3 regions of the uncultured Virgibacillus sp. genome follow, and region 3 is predicted to be linked to each of the others. Evidence: predicted binding sites of a transcription regulator. Region 3 holds the regulator's gene; each other region holds the start of a gene.
What was found. The regulator LexA, encoded in region 3, represses DNA repair genes until DNA is damaged. The targets are predictions, from matches to a motif close to CGAACATATGTTCG.

Region 1: the regulator LexA is predicted to act here: its motif matches at 2,450-2,463, upstream of Q1A47_RS01645 (DNA polymerase IV).
Region 2: the regulator LexA is predicted to act here: its motif matches at 3,834-3,847, upstream of recA (recombinase RecA).

The regions. Positions count from the first base shown of each region.
Region 1 is NZ_CANMAB010000003.1:87,722-95,105, reverse strand. Features, by position in the region: gene Q1A47_RS01660 (YndJ family protein) at 1-785, opposite strand, end outside; gene Q1A47_RS01655 (DUF4166 domain-containing protein) at 772-1,386, opposite strand; gene Q1A47_RS01650 (DoxX-like family protein) at 1,400-2,302, opposite strand; gene Q1A47_RS01645 (DNA polymerase IV) at 2,484-3,734, shown strand; gene Q1A47_RS01640 (aldo/keto reductase) at 3,800-4,732, opposite strand; gene Q1A47_RS01635 (phosphopentomutase) at 5,205-6,407, opposite strand; gene Q1A47_RS01630 (alanine racemase) at 6,410-7,384, opposite strand, start outside.
Region 2 is NZ_CANMAB010000001.1:1,085-8,468, reverse strand. Features, by position in the region: gene Q1A47_RS00040 (YmfK family protein) at 135-926, shown strand; gene Q1A47_RS00035 (helix-turn-helix domain-containing protein) at 932-1,843, shown strand; gene pgsA (CDP-diacylglycerol--glycerol-3-phosphate 3-phosphatidyltransferase) at 1,917-2,495, shown strand; gene Q1A47_RS00025 (competence/damage-inducible protein A) at 2,492-3,739, shown strand; gene recA (recombinase RecA) at 3,915-4,952, shown strand; gene rny (ribonuclease Y) at 5,416-6,978, shown strand; gene Q1A47_RS00010 (TIGR00282 family metallophosphoesterase) at 7,120-7,384, shown strand, end outside.
Region 3 is NZ_CANMAB010000012.1:7,735-15,118, reverse strand. Features, by position in the region: gene sirA (sporulation inhibitor of replication protein SirA) at 1-16, opposite strand, end outside; gene tkt (transketolase) at 613-2,613, opposite strand; gene Q1A47_RS04510 (DUF896 domain-containing protein) at 2,720-2,956, opposite strand; gene Q1A47_RS04505 (recombinase family protein) at 3,074-3,712, opposite strand; gene lexA (transcriptional repressor LexA) at 3,995-4,618, shown strand; gene Q1A47_RS04495 (hypothetical protein) at 4,781-4,972, shown strand; gene Q1A47_RS04490 (hypothetical protein) at 5,155-5,340, shown strand; gene Q1A47_RS04485 (hypothetical protein) at 5,436-5,729, shown strand; gene Q1A47_RS04480 (CBO0543 family protein) at 5,819-6,382, opposite strand; gene Q1A47_RS04475 (undecaprenyl-diphosphatase) at 6,625-7,224, shown strand.

The DNA of each region.
Region 1 (7,384 bases), on a different contig from region 3:
ATGGAAATAAAGAATCGCTCTGAAAGATTCCCAAGTGCATATATAAGTGAGAAAAGTATTGAAATTCCTAATGCACTGTATGAAATACGGACAAACCATTTTTGGAACGTGTTTTGGAACGAAGTTTGAAATGATAAGCCAATTAAACCATATATTCCAATGATATAAAGTATGACAGACACGAATTCCAAAATAACCGAGAACGTAATTCCTAACGCGACAACCATAGGTGAAATGATAATAATGGTTGCGACTAATGGATACCATTTCGATTGATGGACTCTTCCTAAAAGCCCGACAGAAACAGGTAATAGAAATGCAGAATAGTGAAAATGATTTGCTGTTAACCATGTAATAATAGGTGAAAAGCCTGTATCAATCTGTGCTTCATGCGCCACAAACCAAGCTCCACCTATAACCATATAAATAAGTCCAATATCAATTAAAAACTCCTCGACATGTACAAAACCTCTATGTAGAAAACGGTTGACCCCAAGGATTGCCAACATGATTGTAAACATGAAATAGATGGTTGCCAGTATTGTATCAATTGGAGAATCTTGTGTTATTTGCAGTACAAAAATGGCTATAGATGCGACAATTCCAAAATATGGATAAAAAGTGGGGATCCAGCCTCTTTGTTCTTTTAAAATGATGTGCAGCATGTATGGCACAAAAATTAATTGTGCTGCAGATAATATTAATAAGTACCAAGAATCTTCTCCATACAAGATAATCAGAATGAATAAGACACTATTCATACAGGCTACTTTAAAAAATGTCATTGCTTTTAAACTCCCCTTCATATGAGAAAACCGTTCCAATTATAGGATTTTTAACCTGAACCTGTATATAGTACACCGCTTTCGTTTCCATATATGTTTCCGTTACAGTAGCCAATCCCTGAAATATTTTGGGTAATGGAATTTCTATAAATGGTAATACGAGTCTCTGTTTTTTAGAATCAATTCGCAATCCTCCTTCTTTCGTTATTGACAGTGCTAAATCGGAATAAAACTTAGCAGGTTCACCTAGATAATCTTGGATAAGGTTTTGTTCGGAATTTAGATACATACGTGCATTAAAAAAGCGCTTTTTATGATTAAAATAAAATACTCTTTCCCAGTGAACCTGTTCGGTTCCATCGCTTGCTATTATTTGCGAATTTACAATTTCAAATGGAATATTCTTTCCAGATTCAGGAAAGAATAATTTATACTTTTTACCTAGCCAAAAGATAGGAAATAACCACATTGGTCCCCCTCTTACACATTTCATCACTCCCGTTGCTTTAAAGATACTATTTCTTTTAAATTCATATCGTCTTTGTAACATAGGGTGAAGATCATAAAATTGGTTTTCTAATACCTTTTTATAAATAGACATTTGCAACTCCTTCTTACTTACGCTTACAGCTTCTTGCTGTAGGAATATTCTTAGTAGTGTGTAACCCTACGATAGAAACCACTAGCAAAGCCAAATTAAACGTTACGGGATTAAATGGATGAAAGAGCTGATCTGGAGTTGTTAAACTGGCTATGATTCCTAATAACGGAAAAATTGCAATTTGTATTATGTATAACCATCTTCTATTTTCGTAGAATAGCCACATCAACCCAAACATAACTTCTATCGCTCCAGTGATCATAATTAGCACAGATGCTTGTTTTACATTGATTGAAAGTGCCGTTTGTACCATTGATAATTCAACAGGATGTTGGTGTATCAACTTAGAAGCTAATCCATGATAGAGCCAAATAAAGCTAAATAACAAGGTGAATAACCAACTACTAAAGAAACGTAAATACTGTGTTGTTGGCATCTCTCCTTCTTCTATCCACCTTTTTAACACAGCAAAACTGATTGCTGTGGCCCATCCCATCAATGGACGAAAAATGAAAAAATCAAACAGTTTACCTAAGTACCCAAACCTTGTTTTATAGTTATATTTTGTAAGAAACAGTGTAGAATCTTGTTGCGGTATGTATTTCCAATACCCTCCACCTTCCTTAATAATGGATACTGTCTGATCTGAACCAAACTGCAGGGAGGATACCTTAGATCCATCCTTTGTATTGGAGCTTCCGGAACTTCTCCCCCAGCCTTTTATTTGTAAACCAAAGCCAATTCTCGTTTTATACGAGAATTTTTGTTGCTGCTTCACTTCATCCTTTGGTAAATACGAGATAGATGAAAAACGTAAATCCCACTTTTCATGTAAGTCCGGTGTTTGTGTGAATTTCCATATTGTTTCTGTATCCGATTGAATGGGTATTTCTACATAAATTGGTTTGTTCTTCATAGTATCACCTCCTCTTATTCTTCCAATATAACATATATTTTTAGGGAATAATCACAATTATCCGGCAAGCATACGATTCGTTTGATAATAAGTACCTATATGTGCATATATTTCCATTGAATAAAATAGGGCTATCAGCATACAATAAGAACAAACGTTCTTTTTTCGGAGGTGGATTAATATGAACTATGCTTCTTATCCACGCAACGATGTACTTTGCATTGATATGCGCTCCTTTTATGCAAGTGTCGAAGCAATTAAATTAGGAAAAGATCCAATGAAGGTCCTGCTTGCAGTTGTAGGGGATCCGAACCGATCAGGAAGTATTGTACTGGCAGCATCGCCAGCTTTAAAGAAAAAATATGGAATTAGCAATGTCAGCCGCTTTTTTGAGCTACCGGATGATCCAGATTTATATATTGTCCGTGCACATATGGCTGATTACTTATATGTGTCTGCTGAAATAACCAAATTAATTAATCAGTATGTGCCTAAGGAAGCTATTCATCCATACTCTGTTGATGAAGTCTGGGTTACCGTTAATGGATTAACAAAATTGTTTGGCAGTCGTTGGGAAGTGGCAAAACGGATGAAGCACGACATCCTTGAATGCTTTGGAATTACGAGCTCTATTGGTATCGGTGATAATAAATTCCTTGCAAAAGTTGTTATGGATCTTCATGCCAAAAAGCAAGGAATTGCGGAATGCAAATATGAGGATGTCGAAGCAAAGTTATGGTCATTTCCGATAGAAGCAATATGGGGAATTGGCAGTAGAATGAAGAATAATTTAAACAAGATGGGGATTGTCACACTGGGACAGCTTGCACGCTATGATTTAAATCACTTAAAAAAACGTTTTGGGGTGATGGGAGAACAGCTTTATTGGCATGCTTGGGGAATCGATTTAAGCCCAGTCCTCGGTGATTTTGTTAAAACGGAACAAAAGGGATTTGGTCATGGTATTTCCTTACTACGTGATTACTCTATGCAAGAAACAGAAGTTTGTCTACTTGACCTTTGTGAAGAAGTATGTCGTAGAGCTCGCACTGCTAACATGGCTGGTAAAACGATTCATCTAGCAATCGGCTATTCTAAAGCTACAGGAGGTGGTTTTTCCCGTTCTCGCTCTATCCAAATCCCGACAAATGTGACGATGGATGTTTACCATGTTTGTATGGATTTGTTTTTACAGTTTTATGATGGAGTAAGCAGCGTTCGTCGTGCCTATGTTACATTAGATAATTTATATAAAAAACAAGAAACACAGCTCAATTTGTTTGAAGACAGGGCAAAGAAAAATGATATTGGTTATACGATGGACGCTATCCGTGCCAAATATGGTTCTACTTCTATTCTCCGTGCCATCAGTTACACAGACGCTGGAATTACCCTAGAAAGAAGCCAAAAAATTGGTGGTCATTACGCTTAAAACAAACTCCCCTTTTTAAAAAGAGCACCATTTGCTTACAGCAAAAAGTGCTCGGAAACTAACAGCTATGCAAATATATCACTAATTTTTTGTACATCTGCTTGCGAAAGAGAAATCTCAGCAGCTCTTTTATTGCTAAGTACTTGATCAGGACGCTTAGCTCCAGGAATAAGAACATTAACCGAAGGCTGTGTCAAATACCAGGCCAGTACAATATGCACTACCTCTTCGCCATATGCTTCAGCTATCATGTTAACCTGTTTTACTTTCGCAAGATTTTCTTCGAATTTCTCACCTTGAAAATTAGGGTTCTGTGCTCGCAAATCAGTGAAAGTACTATTTATATTATATTTCCCAGCTAATAAACCTGATTCTAATGGAAAATAAGGAATGAACGTAATATTTTCTTTTTCGGTATAAGGAAAATATTTCGTTTCCGCATCACGTTTTAATAGATTGTATTCTGCTTGCAGTACGTCAACGTATCCATCTTTATTCGCTTCCTTTAATTGTTCCGGAGAAAAATTAGAAACACCAATGGATCGAATTTTCCCTTCATCTTTTAACTCTTTTAATGCGCCTACAGCTTCATCTTTTGGCGTATCTTCATCTGGAAAATGAATGTAAAATAAATCAATATAGTCTGTTTGCAGACGACGCAAACTATCCTCTACTGATCGTTTTAAAAATGCTGGTGAATTATCCATCACAATATCATCACCGATAAATTTATGTGCACCTTTGGTTGCGATGATAATATCTTCTCGCTTATATTCCTTCATTACTTCACCAATTAGCTCTTCAGAACGCTCTGGTCCATAGATAAAGGCTGTATCTAGCATATTAATCCCATTATTCAGCGCCTTACGCACAACATCCTGGCCCTCACGTTCATCTAACAAATTCGGATAAATATTATGTCCACCAACAGCATTTGTCCCTAGCCCAATTGGGTAGACCGAAATATCAGATTTCCCTAAATACGTTTGCTTAGCCATAAAGTAAAAACTCCTTTCCCGATAGGATTAATGCAATATTAACATGTTTTCTAAATTCAAGATACGATATTGCTTATAGCTTAAAAACAAAGTATGCAATTAGTCATTGCACATAAAATGAAACTTCAATCCGTGGGGGTTACTGCTAGTTATATGTGGGATAAAGCAAAGAGGCTGAGACAAAAGAATGGAAAAACAGTAAAAAACGAACAATAATTAGTTTAAATTAATTATCGTTCGTTTTTTGATTAAAATCATTCGTTGAACATCTAAAACAAGCGAGACTCCAGCGGGAACAGCACGAGTCCGAAGATCCACGTGGTAACGTGTTTTTCTTTACCCAGTTAGCTGAGGCCGTTCCCGCGGAAAGAGCGTATAGTTTCACGGTACGGCAATGCTACTCCTATTGATAATATGATTATTCGTATTTTGAGTAAGAAGTTGTGTTTTGTCCAGCCTCTTTATATGAAATCTATCGGTCTATTATTTCAGATAAGAAGCTTTTTCCTTCTGCCGTTGATGGTAGCTGAAAGAAATCGCAGAATGTAGCACCAACATCAGCCATTGTATCCCGGAGGCCAATATTCGCCTGTTTTACCTTCTTACCAAGAATCAAAATCGGCACATATTCCCTTGTATGATTAGCATGGCCAATTGTTGGATCATTTCCATGGTCAGCCATAACAATTAGCAAATCATCGTCTGCCATTAGAGGAAGAAACGAATCAGATAACCACTTATCAGTTTCATTTAATAGCTGACAATACCAATTAACATCCTCAGCATGTCCTGCCAAGTCTGTTTCCTGTACATTTATGAGAAAAGCTGCGTCTGCTTCTTCCTGTTCATAAACATGACTCACAGTATGGAGGAGATCGGTAGTGTTAACAATCGGATCAGATGGTCCCTCACCATGCAATACATCTGCAGTTTTTCCTAAGCGATGAACCTTCAAACCATGGTGCGCAGCAATCATCGGGAATTGCTGGTCAATTTCAACACCATAGCCCATGTGATACACATTATAGCCCTCTCCATAAACCTTGGCTTTCGGCGTATTCACTCCCCATTGTCCTTTATGCTTTTCTTCTACACAGGACAAAATATGCTCGATCGACGTATATGGTCCACCAAAAGCAATCACTCGAGTAGTATCTACGTTCTCACGGACGACACGACCAAGCTTTTTAACTTCTGAAAAAGGCATCTTCTTGAAATCAGCTGTTACATTAATAATATTTCCATATGCTGATTCTAAATTATCAGCAACAACTGCTGCATCGTTCACTAATAATATGGGACAATCTGCAATTGGATACGTCACACGATATCCAGCGTTCTCTAGTACAACTTTCATTGTTAAATGAATGTCCTTCATTAGACGCTTATGCGATTTTTTGGGGCAACTTCCAGCTATTTCTTGATGTCCCAAATACGTATCTGCGCCATGGTGAGCTAATTTGGAACGACCATAGGCATTTGGTGGTGGAACTTGATTGTCAACCAAAGCCCCAAGACCAGATTGATACATAAAGGGAATTTGTAAATCATCTTTTTTCACATCACGAATATGCTTATACGTGTTAGCCGTGCAATCGGATGGTTGATAATCAACACAATCATCCATTGCGCCAATTCCAAAGCTGTCAATGACAAGTAATGTCATTTTCGCCATGATCACCACTTCCTTTCTAGATGTACAAGCTTGGGTGTTCCAGACTGTATCCCTTCAACAAGTGCTACATGAGCTCTGGTTACAAATATTTGTGTACGGAAGGAAAAAATAGCTGTATCGCCAATCTTTACTTTAAAACAATCTGGTTTTGCAATGGAACCGTAATAGTCAATAGCTTCTGGGCTACTTTGCCTTGCCGCCACATACTGTTGAAGAATGGATTCTTTGTGACTTCCTACTAAACAGCCTTCCATATTCGATCTCCCATAAAAACCACCAGCAATAACCTGATAATGATCTTTCGTTTCGTGTGATACTTCAGAAACATAGATCATTGCAGGAATTTCTGGCAACCTCTTAAACGCATGTATTGGTGTTGTCCCTGTTAATCCATGTCCTGGCTCACCATGAGTTACTCCGTGAGTAGCTAGATACGGAATCGTGTCAACACTCGTCCCACTCGGACCATTGACCTGTTTTACTGTAATTCCTTTCTCTTCTAGTAATTGCTTTCCTTTTAATAACGTTGTGAGATTAGCAGTTGCAACCATTTCCTGCTTATTATCCGCTAATTGTAAATTAGGAAAAGTAGTTACACCTATTATCCGAACACCAGGTAAGGTTAGTATTCGATCAAGTTCTCGATGTAGCTCACCTAGTGGAATCCCACCCTCCTGCGATTCATAAATACTGTCTTCAGGGCCAACGACTTTCAATAAAATATCCTGCTTTGTACCAATATCTACTGCTGCATCTGATAATTGTTTTGCACGCTCATATGAAAATATCGTAACAACCTCTGGGCTCCAGCTAAGTATCTCCTTCCACTGATGCTTTCCAGGTTGAACCAAATGTCCAATATTACCTATCGCGATACCGTGATCTGCGAGTACTTTACCTTCATCAAAGTCAACAGCTACTGCTTTTTTTATTCCACTTTCTACGATATAATTTACAACCTCCGGAAATCGGCCTAG
Region 2 (7,384 bases), on a different contig from region 3:
ATAAACAGCTTCTTTTTTTTATTTCTTATGATAATCTCTTTTCACTTGGAGTAAAATCCTTTATTATATAGTTATATCGTTAAAATTAAATTGAAGAAGGTCTGTAAAAAAGTTGTCACTTAAAGGAGCTTTTTATGGAGAAGACAGAATGGTATCTTGAATATGAAATTCAAATTAACCGACCTGGTTTACTTGGTGATATTTCGTCGTTATTAGGTATGTTATCCATAAATATTATTACAATTAATGGTGTGGAAAATGCACGTAGAGGTATGCTATTATTGTCGCAATTTGATGAAAATATAACACGCCTAAAATCAATTTTAGAAACAATGGACATGATCAACGTTACTAAACTTCGAAAGCCTAAACTCAGAGATAAAATGGCAGTGCGACATGGAAGATATATACATAGAGATGTTGACGATCGTAAGACCATTCGATTTGTCCGTGATGACCTAGGGCTATTGGTTGATTTTATGGCGGAGTTATATAAAAAAGAAGGTCATAAATTAATTGGGATTCGCGGAATGCCAAGAGTTGGCAAGACGGAGTCAGTTGTAGCAGCTAGTGTTTGTGCAAATAAGCGATGGCTGTTTGTATCCAGTACGTTATTGAAGCAGACAGTTCGTAGTCAATTAATCGAGGGAGAATACAACCCAGATAACATTTATATCATTGATGGAATGGTTTCGACAAGACGTGCTAATGAAAAGCACTGGCAGCTAATTCGAGAGGTTATGCAGCTACCTGCTATAAAGGTAGTTGAACATCCGGATATATTTGTACAATCAACAGAGTATAAAATGGATGACTTTGATTACATTATTGAACTAAGAAGTTATGAGAATGAAGAAATTACGTATGAACCTATTGAAAGACAACAATTTAGTCAAGAAGATGGATTCTCTACGTTCGATTTTTAAAATGGATGGTGTTTGAAATGGAAATTGGAGCAAGGCTAAAGGAAGCAAGGGAGGCAAAGAACCTCTCATTAGAAAGTTTGCAGGAAACAACAAAGATTCAAAAAAGGTATTTACTTGCCATAGAAGAAGGTAATTTACATATTCTACCAGGAAAATTCTATGCAAGAGCATTTATTAAGGAATATGCAAATGCAGTAGGACTTGATCCGGATGAATTGATGGAAGAATTTAAAGAAGAAGTACCGAAAACGGAAGAACCTGATGGAGAGCAGCTAAGTAGGATTCAACGGACTCGTAAGGAGACGAATGCCGAAAAGACTCCTTCAAGCTTTTCGATCTTCCCTACGATCATCGTCGTGTTACTAATTATTGGTATTATCGTAGTTGCCTTGATCTTTATTAATCAAAATATGTCGGGAAATGCTAATAATGAAGAAGTGAAAGAAGACGATAGTGTTGTGATTAATGATGATAAACGTTCAAAACAACCAGCAGAAGAAGATACAAAGAGTGATGAAGAAAATAAAACTGATGAAAGTGATGAAGCTCAGAACGATAAAAATGATGAACCAGAAGCAGCTTTCTCTGTCATAGAGAAAGGTGAAGGAAGTACTCCGGAATCGATTGTTGCCTTCAATTATTCTGGTGAGGAAGTGGAGGCAACTCTTGAAGCTGAAGGGGATACATGGCTTGGTGTTAAATCGGAAGATGGGGAGACGTTCTTTGAAGAGGCTATGTTTAATGAGGAAAAATCACCTTTAGAACTGAAGCTTACAGGGAAAGATCGTGTGTTCTTCAAAATCGGTAATGCATCTGTACTTACGATTACGATTAATGGAGTGGAAATGGAATATCCAGTTGACCCACAAACCGTAAGACAAAATATATGGATAGAATTAAATCAAGAAGCTGAATAACTGATAAGCCCTTCCTTTCAACTTGTTGGGAAGGGTTTTAATTTATAGATGCTTACACGAGGAGGATGTATAAATGAATGTACCAAATAAAATAACGTTATCTCGAATACTTTTAATACCAGTTTTTATTATTTTAATGAGTGTGCCATTTTATTGGGGATCGTGGGACATTGGTGAAGCTCAATTACCTCTGACTCATTTTGTTGCTGGATTATTATTTATTGTCGCCGCCGCTACTGATTGGATTGACGGCCACTATGCAAGAAAATACAATTTGGTAACAAATTTAGGTAAATTTTTAGATCCGCTTGCAGATAAGTTACTTGTTTCAGCAGCATTAATCATACTGGTAGAAATGGGGGTAGCTCCAGCATGGGTAGTTATCATTATTATCAGTAGAGAATTTGCAGTCACAGGTCTTAGACTTGTTGCTGCTGGTGAAGGAATTGTTTTAGCAGCTGGGAGTATGGGTAAATTGAAAACGGCAACGCAGATGATTGCTATAGCAGTATTACTACTGCATAATTTTCCGTTTGCCTATATAGGATTTCCATTTGGACAATGGATGCTGTATATTAGCCTGTTCTTTACTATTTTATCTGGGGTTGATTATTTCATGAAAAACTGGCATGTAATGAGGGATTCAAAATGACCAAAAAAGTGAAAGCTGAGATTATTGCTGTAGGAACAGAATTACTGCTCGGTCAGATTGCAAATACGAATGCACAATGGCTATCGCAGCAACTTGCTCAGTATGGAGTTAACATATATAACCATGTTGTCGTCGGTGATAACCTACGCCGCGTCGAAGAGACATTTAGACAAGCACATCTGCGATCCGATATTATTTTAGTAACTGGTGGGTTAGGGCCAACAGAAGATGACTTAACAAGAGAGGCTTTTCAAGCATTATCGAATTTATCGATGGTGGAACACAAGCCTTCCATGGATAAAATACAAGCATATTTTCATAAGCAAGACGTTGAGATGACCCCGAATAATCGAAAGCAGGCTCGTGTTTTTGAAACAGCAGATGTTTGGAAAAACAGTGTAGGGATGGCTCCAGGGATGATGGTAACATTTGAAGGTCGGAAATGGATATTTTTACCTGGCGTTCCCAGGGAAATGAAATCACTTGCTATCGAGCATGTATTCCCAACGATTCAGCAAATGGTTAGTCAGCATGAAATCATAAAATCTGTCGTATTAAAATTTATAGGAATAGGTGAGTCCAAGCTAGAACATGAACTCCGGGACATGATTCAAGCCCAGACAAATCCGACTATTGCACCGTTAGCCCAGGATGATGGGATCGTGATTCGGTTAACAGCTAATGGAGAATCAGAGCAACAAGTAGATGAATTACTAGATAAAACCAAATCAAAAATTTTAAATTTAGTTGGTCACTATTTTTATGGAGTCAATCAAGCCACGCTAGAGGGGGAAATTGTAGAACTGCTGAGGAAAGATAGCAAACAACTAGCAACTGCTGAAAGTCTAACAGGAGGACTATTCTCCGGAAAGCTTTCATCTGTTCCTGGTGTTTCTGACGTGTTTCGTGGAGGCATTGTTTCATATAATAACGAGGTAAAACAAAATGTTTTAGGCGTACCACCTCAGGTGATTGAGGAATATGGTGCTATTAGTAAGGAATGTGCTTTAGCAATGGCAAAAAACGCAGCAACGAAACTCAATGCATCTATCGGTATTGGGTTTACTGGAGTTGCTGGACCTTCAGAAACAGAAGGAAAGCCTGTTGGTACAGTATATATTGCTATATATGATCAAGCTGGACATACGATAAGAGAGAAATGTCAATTTCAAGGAGATCGAAATACGATAAGAAGAAGAACTGTTCAGAAAGGTTTAGAGCTTTTGTACAATCATTTAAAATGATAAAGTTAGCAGAATAATTGAATGGATAATTACATAGTTACGCGGAAATCTATTCTATAATTCTTTTTCCTTTTGTTATTCCCCTCTAAAAAAGGGAACATTTATTCGTTTTTTGCTTGGCAAAAGGTCGAAAACCATGTATGATGTAAGTAGATTATTAAAGGAGGACGACGCTTTGAGTGATAGAAAACAAGCTTTAGATATGGCGTTAAGACAAATAGAGAAACAATTCGGTAAAGGCTCCATTATGAAACTTGGAGAACAAGCTGAACAAAAAATTGCTACCATACCGAGTGGTTCACTAGCATTAGATGTTGCCTTAGGTATTGGAGGTTATCCGAGAGGGAGAGTAGTTGAAATTTATGGTCCAGAATCCTCTGGTAAAACAACTGTAGCTTTGCATGCTATTGCCGAAGCACAGCGTCAAGGTGGACAAGCTGCGTTTATCGATGCAGAACACGCATTAGACCCTACTTATGCCCGTGCTTTAGGAGTGAATATTGAAGAATTACTCCTTTCACAGCCTGATACAGGAGAGCAAGCATTAGAAATCGCCGAAGCGTTAGTTCGTAGTGGTGCCGTTGATATTATTGTAGTCGATTCTGTTGCAGCGTTAGTTCCTAAAGCCGAAATAGAAGGTGAAATGGGAGACTCTCATGTTGGTCTTCAGGCTCGTTTAATGTCACAGGCTTTAAGGAAGCTTTCTGGTGCGATTAATAAATCAAAAACAACAGCCATTTTTATTAACCAAATCCGTGAAAAGGTCGGCGTCATGTTTGGTAATCCTGAAACAACACCTGGTGGAAGAGCACTTAAATTCTACTCCTCTGTTAGATTAGAAGTACGTCGTGCAGAGTCATTAAAACAAGGCAATGATATGGTAGGAAATAAGGCAAGAATTAAGGTAGTGAAAAATAAAGTAGCACCGCCATTTAAACAAGCCGAAGTAGATATTATGTATGGAGAAGGTATATCCAAAGAAGGAGAAATATTGGATATTGGATCAGATTTGGATATTGTCCTTAAGAGCGGTGCTTGGTATTCTTATAATGAAGAAAGACTTGGTCAAGGTCGAGAGAATGCGAAGCAGTTCCTAAAAGAAAATACGAATGTGATGACGGAAATTCATGAGGCTATTCGCAGTCATTATAATCTTGATGATCAGCCAAAGGAAGAAGTAGAAGAAGCCGGTCAGGAAAGTTTAGATGTCTAGTCAATAATTAAAAAGTCTGGGATAAAAGTAAATAAGAAACAATCAAAACGAGCTATAATTAGTTAAAGTTGATTATAGTTCGTTTTTTTGATTAGAATTAATAATTTAGCACCTAAAATAAGCGAGACTCCCGCGGAAACGGATATATTTCAGGTTGCGATGATTATATTCCCATAGTGATAAAATAATTGTTTGTATTTTGAGTGAGAAGTTATGTTTGTCTAAAGCACTTATTAACAAAAATATTACTATCTCTTAACTAAAGTAAGTATATTTCCATTATTTACACAAGTAATCGCGACAACTTGTGACGTTTCCTTGACATTCGCATTCTACACAATTAAAATTAATACTGTATAGATTTATCATTTCAATGATATATTTTATTGTTTTCACGCATTGAAAATGCTACATGCCGACAATAATTTAATTGTACAACTTTATAGCAATAGGAGGTGAAATCATGGACAGTCTTTTACTCATCTCCATTTTGCTTGGAATCCTAATCGTCGGTATTGTTGTTGGTTATCTGATTCGTAAATCTATTGCTGAAGCTAAAATTTCTAGTGCTGAAACATTAGCTAAACAAATCGTTGATGAGGCGCATCGGAATGCAGATGCCTCCAAAAAAGAGGCGCTTCTTGAAGCGAAGGATGAAAATCATAAACTTCGCCAACAGACCGAAGATGAACTTCGTGAACGACGTAACGAAGTACAAAAGCAAGAAAATCGTCTGATGCAAAAAGAAGAAAATCTGGACAGAAAAAGTGAAACACTAGACAAGCGTGAGCTTATGTTAGAGAGGAAAGAACAGTCGTTAACAGAAAAACAACAACAAATTGAAGAAATGGAAAGCAAAGTGGAAGCTACATTACAAGAGCAGCAAACCGAGCTTGAACGCATTTCAGGATATACAACAGACCAGGCTAGACAAATTATTCTTGAAAGAATCGAACAAGAAGTTGCGCATGAATCAGCATTATTAATAAAAGAGGCTGAGAATCGCGCAAAAGAAGAAGCAGATAAAAAAGCCAAAAGCATCCTATCGTTAGCTTTACAACGCTGTGCTGCTGACCACGTTGCTGAAACAACCGTCTCAGTTGTTAACCTTCCTAATGATGAAATGAAAGGACGAATTATTGGTCGTGAAGGGCGGAATATTCGTACGCTAGAAACGCTGACAGGTATTGATTTAATTATTGATGATACTCCAGAAGCAGTAATTTTATCTGGATTTGATCCGATTAGAAGAGAAACAGCTCGCCTCGCTTTAGAAAAACTCGTACAAGATGGAAGAATACATCCAGCACGAATAGAGGAAATGGTAGATAAGGCGAGACGCGACGTAGATGAATATATACGTGAGATTGGTGAAGAAACAACGTTTGAAGTAGGTGTACATGGCTTACATCCAGACTTAATAAAGATTCTTGGTAGATTAAAATATCGTACAAGCTATGGACAAAATGTATTGAAGCATTCAACTGAGGTTGCATACCTTTCTGGATTGCTTGCTGCTGAACTAGGTGAAGATGAAACATTGGCAAGAAGAGCGGGACTACTCCATGATATTGGTAAAGCAATAGATCATGAAGTGGAAGGAAGTCACGTCGAAATTGGTAAAGAACTTGCAATGAAATATAAGGAACATGAGGTTGTCATTAATTCGATAGCTTCTCACCATGGCGATGAAGAGCCTACTTCCATTATCTCAGTATTGGTTGCTGCAGCGGACGCACTATCTGCAGCAAGACCTGGTGCTAGAAGTGAAACGTTGGAAAATTATATTAAGCGATTAGAGAAATTAGAAGAAATTTCTGAATCGTTCACTGGAGTGGAAAAATCATTTGCTATTCAGGCGGGAAGAGAAATTCGCATTATGGTAAAGCCTGATGAAATCGATGATGTAGAATCCGTTCGAATCGCACGGGACATCCGCAAGCGAATTGAAGGAGAACTTGATTACCCAGGTCATATTAAAGTAACGGTAATCAGGGAAACGAGAGCTGTTGAATATGCAAAATAAAAAGTGGTCATAGACCGCTTTTTATTTTGCGTATTTTAAGGATGACTGCATATTTTTCCTTACATAATGACTAGAAATTTTGACAAGATAAACACGGTATGAAAGACTTAAAGTAATCAAAAGGATAGGATGATAAGATTAATGAAAATTTTATTTATTGGAGATATCGTTGGCTCTCCAGGTAGAAATATGGTACAGGAATATTTGCCTAAGTTAAAAGAGAAATATCGACCAAATCTTACTATTGTTAATGGGGAAAATGCAGCATCAGGTAAAGGAATAACTGAAAAAATTTATAAACAATTTCTGGAGTGGGGAGCCCAAGTTGTTACAATGGGAAACCATACATGGGATAAGCGGGAAATATATGATTTTATAGACGATGCTAAGAATATGATCCGTCCAG
Region 3 (7,384 bases):
TAGAATACGTATACATAGGATCTCCCCCTCTATATAATCTATTATACGGATTCTATTTTAAAATTATGTCAGATTGTATTGTAAAAATGCACTTCTTTTGTCGATTCAGAAAAAATAAGATTGTTATATTTACTATGCGTAACGTCAAATATATTTCCTAAAAGAAATAGCAGCCAAATCGGTCGCTTTTCGTTGGACTAAAGAAGTTAGACTAGCTGGACGCGGCTTAACACGTCCATATTTACCCACATGGGCAAATTTTACAATTTCCTAGACGATAAAAAAGAGGCTCGGACAAAACACAACTTTTCTTTACTCATAATAAGCATAATCATGTTATCAATAGGAGGATCTTCGCCGCACCGTGAACATATACGCGTTTTCCGCTGGAACGCCCACAGCTAACTTGGTAAAGAGAAACACGTTACCACGTGGATCTTCGGACTCGTGCTGTTCCCGCTGGAGTCTCACTTATTTCAGGTGCTAATTTAATTTTTCTAATCAAAAAATGAGCGATAATTAATTTCAACTAATTATCGCTCGTTTTTAATTGTTTCTTCATTCTTTTGTCTCAGCCTCTTTGGCTATAAACGTGTTATATCTTATTTAAAGTTATTCCATCATTGATTCAACGTGTTTCACAACATTTTCCACAGTAAAACCATACTCTTCGATGACTTTTTCTCCTTTTGCGGATGCACCAAATGTATCAATTCCAATAACCTTACCGTGATCACCGATATATCGTTCCCAACCGAATGGGGAAGCCATTTCAATTGCAACCCGGCGTTTTACTTCAGATGGGATAATTTGTTGCTTATATGAGTCAGCTTGTACATTAAAACGATCCCATGACGGCATGCTGATAACCCGGACATCGATCCCCTTCTCTTTCAGTTCAGCTTGTGCTTGAATTGCCAATTGAACTTCAGATCCAGTTGCTAATAGCAAGGCATCAGGTGTTGCCTTCTCCGCATCACTTACAACATAAGCACCTTTTTTCACACCCTCGTAAGCATGCTCTTTTGTACCAGATAATGTCGGTAGATTTTGTCTCGTAAGAACAAGTGCTGTAGGTGTATCTGTCGATTCCAGAGCCAAGCGCCAAGCAGCTTGTGTTTCATTTCCATCAGCTGGACGAATAAGTGATAATCCAGGCATTGCGCGTAATGAAGCTAATTGTTCGATCGGTTCATGAGTTGGCCCATCTTCACCAACAGCAATCGAATCATGCGTGAAAACATACGTTACCGGTGTATTCATAATAGAAGATAGACGAACTGCCGGACGCAAGTAATCACTAAATACAAAAAATGTTCCAGCATACACATTTAATCCACCATGTAATGCCATACCATTCAATGCTGCTCCCATTGCATGTTCTCTTACGCCAAACCATATATTTCTCCCGGCATAATTGGTGCGTGAAAAATCATCTTCATCATTTATTGTAGTTTTATTCGAGCCAGCTAGATCCGCACTTCCACCAAAGAAGTTCGGTACAGCTTTTGCAATTGCATTCAGTACTTTACCTGAGGAAGCTCTTGTAGCTAGTGTATCCTTATCAGGCTCAAATACTGGAAGGTCTTTTTCCCAATCGACAGGTAATTCACCATTTAAAGCGAGTTCAAATTCGCTTGCTAATTTAGGATATCTTTCTTTATATACTTCTAGTAGTTGATTCCAATTATCTTCTACTTCAGCACCATGCTTAACAATTTTTTCGTTAAAATCTGCGTATACTTCCTGTGGTACATGAAAATCATCATGTCCCCAATTATAGAATTCTTTTGTTAATTTTACTTCATCTGTGCCGAGAGGAGCCCCATGGGAAGCAGCAGATGCTGATTTGTTGGGTGACCCATATCCAATTACTGTTTTTATCTCAATTAGTGTAGGTTGCTCACTATTCGTTTGCGCAGCTTTAATAGCATTTCGAATTGCGTTTACATCATTGCCATCCTCAACAGTTAACACTTGCCATCCATAAGCCTTGAAGCGTTGTTCTGTGTTGTCAGAGAATGAACGATTTAGATCACCATCAAGTGATATATCATTCGAATCGTATAAAGCAATTAGTTTACCTAAGCCTAAATGACCAGCAAGTGAAGCGGCTTCGTGTGAAATTCCTTCCATTAAGTCTCCATCACTTACAATGGCATACGTATAATGGTCGACAATATTTATATCTTCCGTATTAAATTTTGCAGCAAGATGAGCTTCTGCCATTGCCATTCCAACAGACATAGCGATACCTTGTCCGAGCGGTCCTGTGGTGGCTTCTACACCATCTGTATGATGAACTTCTGGATGTCCAGGTGTCTTAGAACCCCATTGACGGAATGATTTCAAGTCCTCAATGGTTACATTGTATCCTGATAAATGTAGTAAACTATAAAGCAGCATTGACCCATGCCCTGCCGATAGTACAAAGCGATCACGATTAAACCATGTTGAATGTTTAGGATTATGATTCATAAAGTCAGTCCATAATGTATATGCCATCGGTGCAGCTCCCATTGGTAATCCTGGATGTCCAGAATTTGCATGTTCAATGGCATCAATGGATAACGTACGAATGGTATTAATTGATTGTTGTTCCATATTCGACATAAGATTACTCCTTCCACTATTCCAAGCTTTTGTATACTCTTTTTATTCTATAACGAAACATAGTTTGCCACAAGCAAAACAATGTGTGTGTCAAGTACCATGACACTTACTCTTTATCTTTTTCTTGATTTTGCATGTCCTTTACCTTTTGTGGTGTTACATCATTGCCATTTGGGTCAACAACTGTCATCGATTTAAATTGATTTTTAAATGAGCTTCGAACGTTTTGCAAGTACTCTTGACGTAACTTTTCTTGCTCCTTCTTTTCAACTGCAGATAGACCTTCTTCTTTTGCTTTTTTTGCTAATACATTTATACGTTCTATTTTATCTTTAGATAGCATCTAATAACCTCCAGTTTCATATAGAAAGTTTTGAAATTGTAGTTGTACGAAAATAGAAAAGGCAAGAACATAATTAGTGTTCTTGCCTTTTTATCTTACCTCTACCATATCATATATTCAAGTATTTTGAAATTCCTGATACCTTCTATGGACCGTAGCCTTCGAAACGGAATAACCTAATCCATTTAATGTAGTGGCAATCTCTTCGAATGTCAGATTGTTTTCCCGCAGACGTACCACTTCTTCAATAGGAAAAGTCTTTCGCTCACGACCAGGTGCCTTATCTTGATTGGATAAATTGTTACTAGGATTATAGCCGTTTTTAATAGCTCTTTGAATACCTCTTTTTATTTTAGCATTATGTATTTTTCGCTGATATTCTTCCACAATGCCAACAATTTGAAGAACCATGGAATCTGCTTCAGATAGTTCTAACTTACCATCATGGTAAGAAGTATAGATGGGTATGTTTAATTTATGTAGTTGATGGAACAGCGCTATTTTTGTATTACCTCTACCTAGACGAGTTTCGTCCTGAATGAGTAAACAGTCTGCCTCTCCATCAGAAAACAGATCAAGCAACTGAAAAATGCCATCTCTATCAATCTTATAGCCACTCTCTTGTTCTTGGATGCAACAACTAACCGTTAAATGATTGTTTGTTGCTAATTCCATTAATTCATGCTTTTGTCTTGCAAGTGACGTTTCCTGTGTTTCCTTATCTGTACTAACTCTGCAATAAATAATTGCCCTCAACATACTATCTCCCTATGAAAATAATTAACTAGTGATAATAGAATAATATAAGAATCCGAGCGTTAGTGCAAAAGCAATGAGGTAGAATGCGTCTGTTTTTGTTATTTTTTGGAACATTGAAACAGGCCTCCTTATCAGTATAGGAACTTTTGTTCGCTTGTTGTTTTAAGTATTACACGAACATACGATCTTGTCAAGGTGTTTTTCGAACGAACGTTTGCATTTCCAACAACCCGATGGTAAACTAGTTATAATTAATCCTATGTGCGAGGTGATCAATACATGACTAAACTATCGAAAAGGCAGCAAATGATACTTGACTACATTAAAGATGAAGTAACAAAAAAAGGATACCCACCTTCTGTACGTGAAATTGCCGAAGCCGTTGGACTAGCATCTAGTTCAACTGTTCATGGTCATCTTTCCAGGCTAGAAAGTAAGGGTTTTATTCGCAGAGATCCTACTAAGCCTAGAGCTATAGAGGTATTAGATCTTTCTCAAGATAATAATATACCTAGAAATGAAGCGCGCTATGCACCAGTCATTGGAAAAGTTACTGCCGGTCTTCCAATAACAGCAGTAGAGAATATTGAGGAATTTATTCCATTGCCATCCAATAGTGCGAGTCCAGATGATAACTTATTTGTACTTGTCATTGAAGGTGAAAGTATGATAGAAGCCGGTATTTTGGATGGAGACATGGTAATAGTAAAGCAACAGAACACTGCTATCAACAGTGATATCGTTGTAGCGATGACAGATGAAAATGAGGCAACGGTTAAACGTTTCTTTAAAGAAAAGGATCATATTCGTTTACAGCCTGAAAATTCAACAATGGAACCACTTATTTACGATAACGTAACGATTCTAGGTAAGGTTATCGGTCTATATAGAAACATCCATTAAAAACTGCCAATTGGCAGTTTTTTTATAGTCTAGGAAATAAAATTTGTCTATGTGGATAAAGATGGGCGTGAGCCATGTCTAGCTCCTGCACCCAGAAACGAGGTGATTTCACGAATCGCCCTAAGACCGGAGAAGACCAGGGGCTAAAAAATTGCCAATCATGTGAAGTCAAATGTGACACCTGGGGATATTATTTTACTGGATGACTCTGGTGGAAATCGTAGTCAAACAGTTGAATCATTAGAGGACATATTGGCTTATTTTCAAAGATTGAATTACCAAATGGTAACGGTCTTTGAATTACTCCTCTATGGTAGTACTAATCAGTTTAATCCATTGCTCTTTTATCCATAAAATCAAGACTATTATACATAGCCTTCTGAGTAGAAGGCATATTTTTTCCTTCATAAACATGATTGTTACCGCATTTAATTGGCTATCAGACAAAATAAAACGTTTATCATAAGACACAAGCCATCTCAAATATATGAACATTGAATATATTAGCATTATATCAATGAAAAGAAGGAAATAATATGTGGAAAAATAGTAGATGTGGTGGAAGAAATGATGATGTAGCAGGTGTGACAGACGCAAACGGCGATGACTTCGGTGGTGACGTTATTATAAATGATAATGACAACGATCTAAAATCGAGGAATCGAAATGTACCTTTGCAAAAATCTCTAATAGTGGGAATCCTATGTAGATGTCAGCTCTGATGCTGATTCAAGGAGAAAGAAGAAGAAAAAGAAAAAATATAGTGGGATATATTCTTATGTATCCCACTTATCCTTTAAAAGGTGAGTGATTTTTAATGGAGAGACCTAATCTATTTTCGTTAAAACCATATGACGACGGTTTTCCAGATCAACACATTACAAATAAATCCGTTGTTAAACATAGCGGTAATTCAGATGTCGATGTAAATGTGCATGTCGACACCAAACCGATCGCCTACGCTATGCTATGTACACTATTAGCTTCTAAGCAAATATCCAATGAAGAATTTGAAGAGGCGGTTAGTAGACTAGATAAATTAACAAATCGAGAGAAACGAAAAATGAAAAATGTAGATGACTTTATCAGGCCAAAGTTAAATAAGCGATGAAATTAAGAAGACTTTCTTCTTGATTTCATCGCTAAATCTTTGACTAACTCTACAATACATATTTCATAAACTCAATTTGAATCCTTATATTATTTATCGGTTATTTTTTTATAGCTATCCATATTATAAAAAAGATACGCTATCATAATTAAAAATAAGTAGATAAAAAAGTCATAGAATGTTGACCAACCCTTTGGATTATAAAAATCAATTGCATTAAATAAATTCATTCCTCCAAATGCGGCGATTGCAGCAAAAATACTACCTTTTAATAACGGATTCCAGTTTGGCTTAATTTGTAGAACAAACATGACTGCAACGGGAGCCATTGCCAAGTGATATGGAAGAAATAATAAAGGTGATATTGGAGAGAATTTCATAGGATAAGACCATAAACCATATGATAAAGCAATAAGGTCAATTAACAATGAAAGAATGATGGTGATAAATCCCCCGATTAAAAGCCGCCCTGTACTTTTCTTATTCCTAAACAAGAACCAAATGAGCCAAGGTATGATAAATAATCCAATACCTAGCCACCATTGCCATGAAAACAAAAATGCGTTAAATACAGCATCTACCATTAAGCGATTCACTTCAACTAATTGATTATAAGCATTTTCTGTTTGTTGTAATCCTTCGTTAACTGTCACTATTATCCCTCCGTTATAAACATAGCTTGTGTAATTTATTACCATTTATGTATAGTCAAATGAACTTGATTAATTAAAAAATGCTCATAGTAATATATAAAGTAAATAAGCTCTCTTCAAATCCCCTTTTCAATTCGTCGACTCTATTCTTGCAAGATTGTAAGAATGATGTAAGGAAAATAAATACCATATTGTAAATAAAATAACTATACTTTCCTCAGAACCCTAAGGAGGAAAGTTTTATGAATCTTAATCAAATGAATATTGACTTGTTTCGAATGGTGAATAATCTAGGTAAGGAGTTTTCCATACTAAATCCAATTATGACGTTCATTGCTGAATATATGATATTTTTTTTAGTTCTAGGCATCGTCATTTTCTGGTTTAGAAGACAAAAAAACAATCAGCTTATGATTATTTGCGGATCCATTACGTTTGTGTTAGCAGAAATAGTCGGAAAATTTGTAGGGAAATTCCATTCTAATCATCAACCTTTTGCTGAACTTGCTAATGTCCATAAGCTTGTAGAACATACGGTAGATAATTCTTTTCCAAGTGATCATACGATATTCTTCTTTTCTTTTTGTATGACTTTCTGGCTTTTCAAAAAGCAAGCGAAGGTGTTTTGGATGATGTTAGCCTTGATTTTAGGACTATCACGAATTTGGGTAGGTGTACATTATCCAGCAGATGTCTTTGTAGGAGCCATAATTAGTATTCTAGTTGCAATACTTGTGTATCAAATAGTACCGAAGCTTACTATTATAAGGAAATTGTTAGTTATTTACGAAAAAGGAGAGCGATTAATACTGCCAGCAAAAATGAAATCTAAAGAGCATTAACATATAAAAGGATAATAAAAATAAGCGATACTCCTCTTTCTTAACGTTTTTAATTTATACATAGAAATATAAGAAACAGAAGCTTACTCTCTTTATTGTGTCAGAGTTACAAGCTTCTGTTTTTCATTACTGTTTATTCTTCATATAACTGGCAGCAAGA